Regions from separate parts of the Burkholderia sp. JKS000303 genome, predicted to be linked through region 2. Evidence: predicted binding sites of a transcription regulator. Region 2 holds the regulator's gene; each other region holds the start of a gene.

Evidence for each region. Region 2 encodes LexA, which represses DNA repair genes until DNA is damaged. Its sites were predicted from a motif close to ACTGTATNNNNATACAGT; they were not measured.
Region 1: the regulator LexA is predicted to act here: its motif matches at 1,990-2,007, upstream of BX604_RS32965 (DUF2471 family protein).
Region 3: the regulator LexA is predicted to act here: its motif matches at 1,994-2,011, upstream of recA (recombinase RecA).

Annotation. Positions count from the first base shown of each region.
Region 1 covers NZ_PDBZ01000003.1:1,112,976-1,116,249, forward strand. The annotation lists gene BX604_RS32960 (NADPH-dependent 2,4-dienoyl-CoA reductase) at 1-1,348, shown strand, start outside; gene BX604_RS32965 (DUF2471 family protein) at 1,526-1,930, opposite strand; gene BX604_RS32970 (LysR family transcriptional regulator) at 2,082-2,975, opposite strand; gene BX604_RS32975 (NAD(P)H-dependent oxidoreductase) at 3,062-3,274, shown strand, end outside.
Region 2 covers NZ_PDBZ01000005.1:142,214-145,487, reverse strand. The annotation lists gene BX604_RS37030 (universal stress protein) at 1-310, shown strand, start outside; gene BX604_RS37025 (DUF2939 domain-containing protein) at 403-1,089, opposite strand; gene BX604_RS37020 (hypothetical protein) at 1,119-1,457, opposite strand; gene lexA (transcriptional repressor LexA) at 1,484-2,131, opposite strand; gene BX604_RS37010 (sulfate ABC transporter substrate-binding protein) at 2,396-3,274, shown strand, end outside.
Region 3 covers NZ_PDBZ01000001.1:2,155,539-2,158,812, reverse strand. The annotation lists gene recX (recombination regulator RecX) at 1-848, opposite strand, end outside; gene recA (recombinase RecA) at 848-1,918, opposite strand; gene BX604_RS10445 (response regulator transcription factor) at 2,107-2,835, shown strand; gene BX604_RS10440 (sensor histidine kinase) at 2,853-3,274, shown strand, end outside.

The DNA.
Region 1 (3,274 bases), on a different contig from region 2:
CTGGAGCGAGACCGTACAGCTCGCGAAGGCGGTCGAGCGCGCGGGCGCGACGATCATCAACACGGGGATCGGCTGGCACGAGGCGCGCGTGCCGACGATCGCGACGTCGGTGCCGCGCGGCGCGTTCGCCTGGGTGACGAAGAAGATGAAGGGCGAGGTCGGCATCCCGCTCGTCACCACCAACCGGATCAACCGGCCCGAAGTGGCCGAGCAGATTCTCGCGGACGGTTGCGCGGACATGGTGTCGATGGCGCGACCGCTGCTTGCGGATGCGGAGTTCGTCGTCAAGGCTGCGCAGGGTCGCGCGGACGAGATCAACACCTGCATCGGTTGCAACCAGGCGTGTCTCGACCACGCGTTCAAGAACAAGATCGCATCGTGCCTGCTGAATCCGCGTGCCTGTCACGAGACGGAACTGACCTACACGCGCGCGCCGCAGCCGAAGCGTATCGCGGTGGTCGGCGCGGGGCCGGCGGGGCTTGCGTGCTCGACCGTGCTCGCGCAGCGCGGGCATCAGGTCGACCTGTTCGATGCGGCGTCGGAGATCGGCGGCCAGTTCAACATGGCGAAGCGGATTCCGGGCAAGGAAGAATTCGATGAAGCGCTGCGCTACTTCGGCCGGCAAGTCGAGCTGACCGGCGTGAACCTGCATCTGAACCGGCGCGTCGACGCGAGCGACCTGATCGCGGGCGGCTACGACGAGATCGTGCTCGCGACCGGCGTCGCGCCGCGCGATCCGAAGATTCCCGGGCAGGACGGGCCGAACGTGCTCAGCTATATCGACGTGCTGGCCGGCCGGCTGCCGGTTGGCCGGCGCGTCGTGGTGGTCGGCGCGGGCGGGATCGGCTTCGATGTCGCCGAATATCTGGTGCAGGACGGCGAGTCGCCGACGCTCGATCTGGACGAATGGAAGGCCGAGTGGGGCGTGACCGATCCGGCCGTGACGCGGGGCGGCGTGACGCGCGCGCAGGTCGCGGCGCCCGCGCGCGAAGTGACGCTGCTGCAGCGTAAAGCCGCGCCGCTCGGCAAGGGGCTCGGCAAGACGACCGGCTGGATTCACCGCGCGACGCTGAAGATGAAGCAGGTAAAGATGATCGGCGGCGTGAACTACGAACGGATCGACGCGCGCGGGCTGCACGTGTCGTATGGCGAGCAGCGTACCGATCACGCGTGCATCGAAGCCGATACGATCGTGCTCTGCACGGGGCAGGAGCCGCAGCGCGCGCTGCTCGCGCCGCTGCAGGCGGCCGGGCGCCCGGTGCACCTGATCGGCGGCGCGGAACTGGCGGCCGAGCTCGATGCGAAGCGCGCGATCGACCAAGGGTCGCGGCTCGCGGCGCGGTTGTAACGGGCGTGGCTTCGGGCGAGGGTACGAAGCGTCGTTGCGCGGCGGTAGCCTGCGTGCGCGACGCTTCGCGACTGTCATGCGGCTGCATCGGCATGTCGGTGCAGCCGGCAGAACGGAACGGACATCCCGCGTCGCCGCGCAACGGGGCGACGCGATCCCGCCACCGCCCGGCGCGCGTCAGGCCGCTTCGGCCCGTTCTTCCTCTTCCGCTTCGAGCATCGCCTTGACGATCAGGTAGACGGCCGGCAGATCGTCGTCGTCGCGACGCCAGTCGACCGGTTCCTCGACGTCCGCGGCCACCAGGCGGCTGTCGCGCAGCCGGATGAACGCATCGACGACCGTCGGATCGTTGCGGTTCAGGAAACCGGAATTCGAGAACGCGAGTTCTTCGACGTTCAGCAGCGCCTGCCAGCTCATCGTGCGGACTGCGGCCGGATGGGTGCGGCGTCGCAGGCCGAGCGCGCGCTGCGCGGGGCCGCCGACGACACGCTGCAGATCGACGACCGCCCGCTGCGCGGCGCGCTCGAAGTGGGCCGGGTTGAAGCCGGGTTGCTCGGGATCGAATGCGGATGACTGGAACATGGTCGCCTCACAAAAGTCCGTCTCGGAATGACGGAATTCGGGTCAAATGGCACGGAAACACTGTGAATATATACAGTGGTCGGCAGACTTGCAAGCCCTCGATGACAGCAGGTGTCAGCCCCGGTGCCAGCCGCCCCGCAAGCGGGCCGAGTCAGACCGATGCCGCGATCGTTTCCCGCAGCCACCGGTGCGCCGGATCGCGATGCGAGCGCTCGTGCCACAGCATCGACATTTCATAGCCGGGCACCTCGACCGGCGCGTCGACCACGCGGAGTGCCGGCGCATCGCGCACCAGCCGTTCGGGCAGCATCGCGACGAGGTCGGTCTGCGCGACGGCCGACACGACGAATAGGAAATGCGGCACGGACAGCGCGACGCGGCGCGTGACGCCGCGTTCGGCGAGCGCCTCGTCGGTCACGCCGAAGAATCCGCCGCCGTCCGGCGACACGATCACGTGTTCGAGCGCGCAGAACTGCGCAAGCGTGGGGCGCCGCTTCAGCTTCGGATGGCCGGCCCGGCCGACGAGCACGTAGCGCTCGACGAACAGCGGCAGGCGCCGCATCCCTTCGGGCGACCCTTCCGTCGTGTGGAACGCCAGGTCGATCCCGTGCTGTTCCGCGTCCTTCTCGATGCGCGGGGGCACGAGTTCGACGACGGCGAGCCGCGCGCCCGGTGCCGCGGCGCGCAGCGCGGCGAGCGCGGGCAGGATGATGGTCGACTCGCCATAGTCGGTGGCGGCCACGCGCCAGGTGTGCGTCGCGATCGCGGGATCGAACGGCGTGGCCGGCAGCACCGCGCGCTCGATGGCTTCGAGCGCTTCCCGCAGCGGTTCGCGCAGCGTTTCCGCGCGCGCGGTCGGCCGCATGCCGCGCGGCCCGGGCAGCAGCAGCGGATCGCCGAACGCGTCGCGCAGCTTCTGCAACTGCACGCTGACCGACGGCTGCGCCATGTTCAGTTTCTCGGCCGCGCGCGTGACGTTGTGCTCGGCGAGCAGCACGTCCAGCGTCACGAGCAGGTTCAGATCCAGTCGCCTGAGATTGTTCATCGCTATACCTGGAATATCAGGAATTCATTTCCAATATACCTTCGGCGCCGGCATCCTGCATTCATTCAAGCCATGGAGTACCGAACATGAATGTGCTGATCGTTTATGCCCACCCCGAACCGCGTTCGTTGACCGGCGCGCTGCGCGACTTTGCCGTCGAGCATCTGGAGGCGGCCGGTCATGCGGTGCAGGTGAGCGACCTGTACGCGATGAACTGGAAGGCCGCGTTCGACGCGAACGATGTGACCGATCGTGCGCCCGATGCGCGTTTCGATGCATCGCTCGATTCGAAGCGCGCG
Region 2 (3,274 bases):
GGAAACGGCTCGCGAGATCCTGCAGGAAGGCGTGAACTGGCTGCGCGAGCGCGGCGTTCAGGCCGAAGGCCATTTCGCGTTCGGTTATCCGATCGACGAAATCGCGAATCTCGCAACGGAATTGCAGGCGGATCTCGTCGTTGTCGGCCATCGATGCCGCAGCGGGTTGTCGAGATGGTGGATGGGGTCGGGCAACACGCAACTGCTCGATCGCGTGAACTGCAGCATTCTGGTGGCGTGTTCGTCGGCCGAAGAGCAAAAGGCCGAGATGGCGCGCGAGCGCGAAGCGGCGACCACGAACGGCAAGTGACGCAGTGACGGCGTGACCGACTGACTCGACCCGAGATTCACGTCGGTCACGCGCAGTGCCGTATCAGCGGCATGCGTAGCGATTGCGACCGATTACCCGTGCAGGTCGATCGCGGACAGCTTCCACGAGAACAGACCGAAGCGGTGGAAGATCGCCGCATAGCGCGTGCCGTCGCCGCTGCGCTGGTAGGTCACGACAAATTCATCGATATTCCGGTAGCCGGCGCTCGTTTGCTGCGGATGGCCTGCGTCGCTCGCGCTGGCCGGTGCGGACGACGGTGTCGGTGCCGACGCAACCGTGGGCGCGGCGTTACTGCCCGGTGCGGGGGCGCTTGCCGGCGCGGCCGGTTCATTGCCGGCAGTCGTACCCGGCGGCGGGCCAGACCATTCCGGCGGGCGTTCGCCCGGATTGCCGCGCGGCGGTATGCCGCTCATCAACGCTGCCACCCCCTCAGGCGTCGCATACGCATCGACCAGCGGGCCGATCAATGCGGATCCGATCAATGCCCCGATCACCGCGAACGGATTGTTCTTCTTGACCGAGTCGATCCGGCGCATCAATTCGTCCGTGACCTGCTGCTTCAGGCTGATGCGCAGGGACGGGAAATCGACATATTCACTGACCGCCTGCGCATCGCGTGCGTCGATCGCCGATTTCAGACGACCGAGCGCGACGTACGGCGATGCGTACGCGTAGCCGATCGCCGCAATGACGACGACGGCCAGTGCAACGATCAGCAGGGGTTTGAGCCGCGACGTGCGGCCCGATGATTCAGTCACGATGACTCCGGTGCGGACAGGTTCCGCAATCAGAGACCGCCTTGCTGGGCCGATCGTTCCTCTGCGATGCAGCGATCGATCATCCGGCACACGGCGTCGATCGTGCCGACCATGATCAGGCGCGACCGGCCGTGATACACGCGCACGGGTGCGCGGCGCGCCGGCTCGGCGTGATTCAGGCCGGCGTTCAGCGACACTCGCGCGAATGCGGGCAGCGCTGACGGCAGCAGCGACGCCTGCCGTTCAACTGCGACTTCTTGGCTCACCACGGGCGCTGCGGCGGACAGCGGCGCGCAGGGCGTGCGGCCGCGCAGGTGACGCAGGCGACCGAATTGACGGAAAGGCAGCAGACGGGCAAGGCGTTCCATGATGTTCTCCTCAGCGAGACCGATTGTCAGAGTTCGCCCGAGCGGATCAGCCCGACGGCGATGCCTTCCAGCGCAAACTCCGCGCTGCCGGCCTTGACGAAGATGTTTTCGTAATCCGGGTTCTCCGCGATCAACTCGAGGCCGCCGGGCCGGCGCATCAGGCGCTTGACCGTGACGTCGTCGCCCAGGCGCGCAACGATGATCTGGCCGTCCTTCGCTTCGGTGCGCTTCTGCACCGCGAGCAAATCGCCATCGAGAATGCCGGCGTCGCGCATCGACAGGCCGCGCACCTTCAGCAGGTAGTCCGGCTTGCTGGTGAACAGCGCGGGATCGCATGCGTAATGCTGCGAGATATGTTCCTGCGCGAGGATCGGGCTACCGGCCGCGACGCGGCCGACGAGCGGCAGCGACAGTTGCATCAGGCCGGCATGCGGCAGCGTGAACTGGTGCGGCGAGTCGTCGAGGCCGAGCAGGCGGATGCCGCGCGATGCGCCGGCGGCCAGCTCGATCACGCCCTTGCGCGCCAGCGCACGCAGGTGTTCCTCGGCTGCATTCGGCGAGCTGAAACCCAGTTCGGCCGCGATCTCGGCGCGCGTGGGCGGGAATCCGGAGCGCTCGATCGCGCGGCGGATCAAGTCGAACACTTGCTGCTGACGGGCAGTGAGTTTGGTCATGGCTTAACTGTATGGATAGACAGTGAGCTGTATTTTTATACAGTACTTCGCGAATTTCAAGTGTTACTTGAGATTCGACGCGATCACGCCGATTCCGGCGCGATGTCGCGACGTCCGGACGCCGGTTCGTCTGCCGCAACCGTCCATCCAGTATGCGTTAGCACTTTTGAGTATTAAAAAATGAAGAACGATTATTTTTAATCATGTAACCCGTTCGCTAGACTGGCCCGACATCGCAATACCGACAACACTGGAGAACCAAGAATGGCGAAGCGCAATACGGGGCTGGTGGGCGGAGTAGGCCGCCTGATCGCAACACTCGCGCTGGGCGCGGCGGCGGCGCTGGGTGTCGCGACGCATGCCCAGGCCGATACGACGTTCCTGAACGTGTCGTACGACCCGACGCGCGAGCTGTATCAGGACTTCAACCAGGCGTTCGGCAAGGAGTGGAAGGCGAAGACGGGCGAGACGGTCAACTTCAAGCAGTCGCACGGCGGCTCGGGCGCGCAGGCGCGCTCGGTGCTCGACGGGTTGCAGGCCGACGTCGTCACGCTGGCGCTCGCATACGACATCGACGCGCTCGCGAACAAGGGCCTCGTCAACAAGGACTGGCAAAAGCGCCTGCCGGACAACGCGTCGCCGTACACGTCGACGATCGTGTTCCTGGTGCGCAAGGGCAACCCGAAGGGGATCAAGGACTGGGACGACCTGACCAAGCCGGGCATCTCGATCGTCACGCCGAACCCGAAGACGTCGGGCGGCGCACGCTGGAACTACCTCGCCGCATGGGCGTATGCCGTGCACAAGCCGGGCGGCAACGAGCAGACCGCGAAGGAATTCGTGACGAAGCTCTACAAGAACGCCGGCGTGCTCGATTCGGGCGCGCGCGGCGCGACGACGAGCTTCGTGCAGCGCGGGATCGGCGACGTGCTGATCGCGTGGGAGAACGAGGCGTTCCTGTCGATCAAGGAATTCGGCACCGACAAGTTCGAGATCGTCGTGCCGTCGGTGAGCATCCTGGCCGAGCCGCCCGTCGCGGTGGTGGACAAGGTGGTCGACAAGAAGGGCACGCGCAAGCTGGCCGAGGCCTACCTGAACTTCCTGTACAGCCCGCAGGGCCAGGAGATCGCGGCACGCAACTAC
Region 3 (3,274 bases), on a different contig from region 2:
ATCGGGAAATCGTCGCCGACTTTCAGCAACTTCACGATGGTCGCGCTCGAGAAGCCGCGCGCAGCAAGAAAGCGTGCCTGCTTCGCGCGCTCGGCCGGCGTTTGCGGCAGTGCACCGAATTTCTTGCGCCAGACGGCCTGCGCGCGTGTCAACTCGGTCTCGCGCAATTGTGCATTCACCTCCTCGACGAGACTGTCGCCGACCGCATGGCGCTTCAGTTCGCTGACGATGCGTGCGACCCCGACACGCGATGCGCGGCGATGCACGAGGCTCTCGGCAAAGCGTGCATCGGACAACCAGCCGTCCTTTTCCAGCGCATCGAGCACCGGCTCGACCGATTCGTCCTCGCCGACGTACGGCGCGAGCTTGCGGGCAAGTTCGGTACGGCTGTACTCGCGCCGGGACAGATAGCCGAGTGCGCGGCCCTTCAGCGAACGCGGCGGCTTCGACGACTTGCGCTCGCTCGCACCCGGCGCATCGCCGGAAGAGGCGCCGGACGCACGGCGCGTGCGACGCGGATGCTGGCTGCTGCGCGTATAGACATCTTCCTTGACCGGTGCCGCGGCATCGTCTGCGCGCTCACCGGGGAAGCTGACGCCGGACACGCGGCGACGCGACCGGTCGTGTGCGTCGAACGCTTCGTCGTCGTCGAACGGATCGACCGGCGCGGCAATCTCAAACGAAACGAGGGCATCGTCGGATGCCCTCGTCGCGGTGCGGTTCGCGGCCTGACTGCCCGCGACCCGCCGGTTGGTGGCCGAGGACCCGGTTCGCCGGCCGGAGCGACCCGCCGTTTCGGGCGCGTCGCTCTGCTCCGGTTCGCCAGCCTGACCTCGGCGTCCGACCATCACTCTTCTTCGTCCATCGCCTCGGCTTCGTTGCCTGCGCCATCCGGCATTGCGACGACACCGAGCGATTCACGAATGCGGTTTTCGATCTCGCGAGCGATTTCCGGATTCTCGCGCAGGAATTCACGCGCGTTGTCCTTGCCCTGACCGATCTTCTCGCCGTTGTAGCTGTACCAGGCGCCGGCCTTGTCGACGATCTTCGCCTGCACGCCGAGATCAATGATCTCGCCCTGACGCGAAATGCCTTCGCCGTACAGGATGTCGAAGATCGCTTCGCGGAACGGCGGCGACACCTTGTTCTTGACGACCTTCACGCGGGTTTCGTTGCCGATCACCTCGTCGTTCTTCTTGATCGAGCCGATCCGGCGGATGTCGAGACGCACCGACGCATAGAATTTCAGCGCGTTGCCGCCCGTCGTGGTTTCCGGGTTGCCGAACATCACGCCGATCTTCATCCGGATCTGGTTGATGAAGATCACGAGGCAGTTCGTGCGCTTGATCGTGCCCGTCAGCTTGCGCAGCGCCTGCGACATCAGGCGAGCCTGCAGGCCCGGCAGCGAATCGCCCATCTCACCTTCAATTTCGGCCTTCGGCACGAGCGCCGCGACCGAGTCGATGACGATCATGTCGATCGAGCCCGAGCGCACCAGCGCGTCGGTGATTTCGAGCGCCTGCTCGCCGGTGTCCGGCTGCGAGATCAGCAGCTCCGGCACGTTCACGCCGAGCTTCGACGCGTACTGGACGTCGAGCGCGTGCTCGGCGTCGATGAAGGCTGCCGTGCCGCCGATCTTCTGCAGTTCGGCGATGACCTGCAGCGTGAGGGTGGTTTTACCCGACGATTCCGGACCGTAGATCTCGACCACCCGGCCGCGCGGCAGGCCGCCGACGCCGAGCGCGATGTCGAGACCCAGCGAGCCCGTGGAGACGACCTGGATGTCTTCGGTCGCTTCGCCGTCGCCCATCCGCATGATCGACCCTTTGCCGAACTGCTTCTCGATCTGCGCGAGTGCGGCCGCCAGCGCCTTGCTCTTCTCGGCGGTCATCCCGGAGCCCTTCTTGCTATCTTCCATGAATCGTCCTTTGCTATGATGAGCAGCGTCTGTTAGAGGCACGCCCGCTTTCAAGCGCTGCCCACGAATGCAGACACTGTATAAAAAAACAGTACTTTATGCAAGCCCGCAATGCAGGCTGCGTTGTACATGAATATTCGGAGACAGCCGCGCCGGCGCAAACGCCCCGCCGGCCACCGGTCAGCAACATGCGAATTCTCATCGCCGAAGACGACAGCATACTCGCGGACGGCCTCACCCGGTCACTCCGCCAATCGGGCTATGCGGTCGACCACGTGAAGAGCGGCGTCGACGCCGATACCGCGCTGTCGATGCAGGCTTTCGACCTGCTGATCCTCGATCTCGGACTGCCCAAAATGTCCGGGCTCGACGTGCTGAAGCGCCTGCGCGCCCGCAACTCCAACCTCCCCGTGCTGATCCTCACCGCCGCCGACAGCGTCGACGAGCGCGTGAAGGGGCTCGACCTCGGCGCGGACGACTACATGGCCAAACCGTTCGCGCTCAACGAGCTCGAGGCACGCGTGCGCGCGCTGACCCGGCGCGGTGCGGGCGGCGGCCCGACCGTCGTGCGGCACGGCTCGCTCGCGTTCGACCAGGTCGGCCGCATCGCGTATGCGAACGAGCGCGTGCTGGACCTGTCCGCGCGCGAACTCGGCCTGCTCGAAGTGCTGCTGCAGCGCATCGGCCGACTCGTGTCGAAGGAGCAGCTCGTCGATCATCTGTGCGAATGGGGCGAGGAAGTCAGCAACAACGCGATCGAAGTGTACGTGCACCGGCTGCGCAAGAAGATCGAGCCGAGCGGCGTGCGGATCTCCACCGTGCGCGGCCTCGGCTACTGCCTCGAGAAAGTCGCGCCCGCGGCGCCGGCCGACACGGCGGCGCCCCAGCCCGCGGCGGCCGGCACGCCGCTGCGCTGACCCCGGCCGTCGCCGCGATGGCCACGCCGGCCCATTCCCGTCATCCGACCGGCGAGCAGCCGTCCGCCGCCGACGTGGCGCGCGACGCGCGCTACGAGAACCCGTTCGCGCCGCCCGACGAAATCGACACGCCCGAAGCCGCGCGCCCGCGCTCGCTGTTCGGCGAAATTCTTGACTGGATGCTCGCGCCGCTCCTGCTGCTGTGGCCGATGAGCATTGCCGTCACCTATCTCGTCGCAAAGACGATCGCGAACGGCCCGTTCGACCGCGCGCTCGAAACCAACGCGTACGTGCTCGCGCGGCAGATCCATCCGGTCAACGGCGTCGCCGAGCTGACGCTGCCGCAGCAGACCCGCGACTTCCTGCGCGCGGACAACGTCGACAGCGTCTACTTCCAGGTGCTCGGCACCCGTGGCGAGCTGGTCGCGGGCGAAGCCGA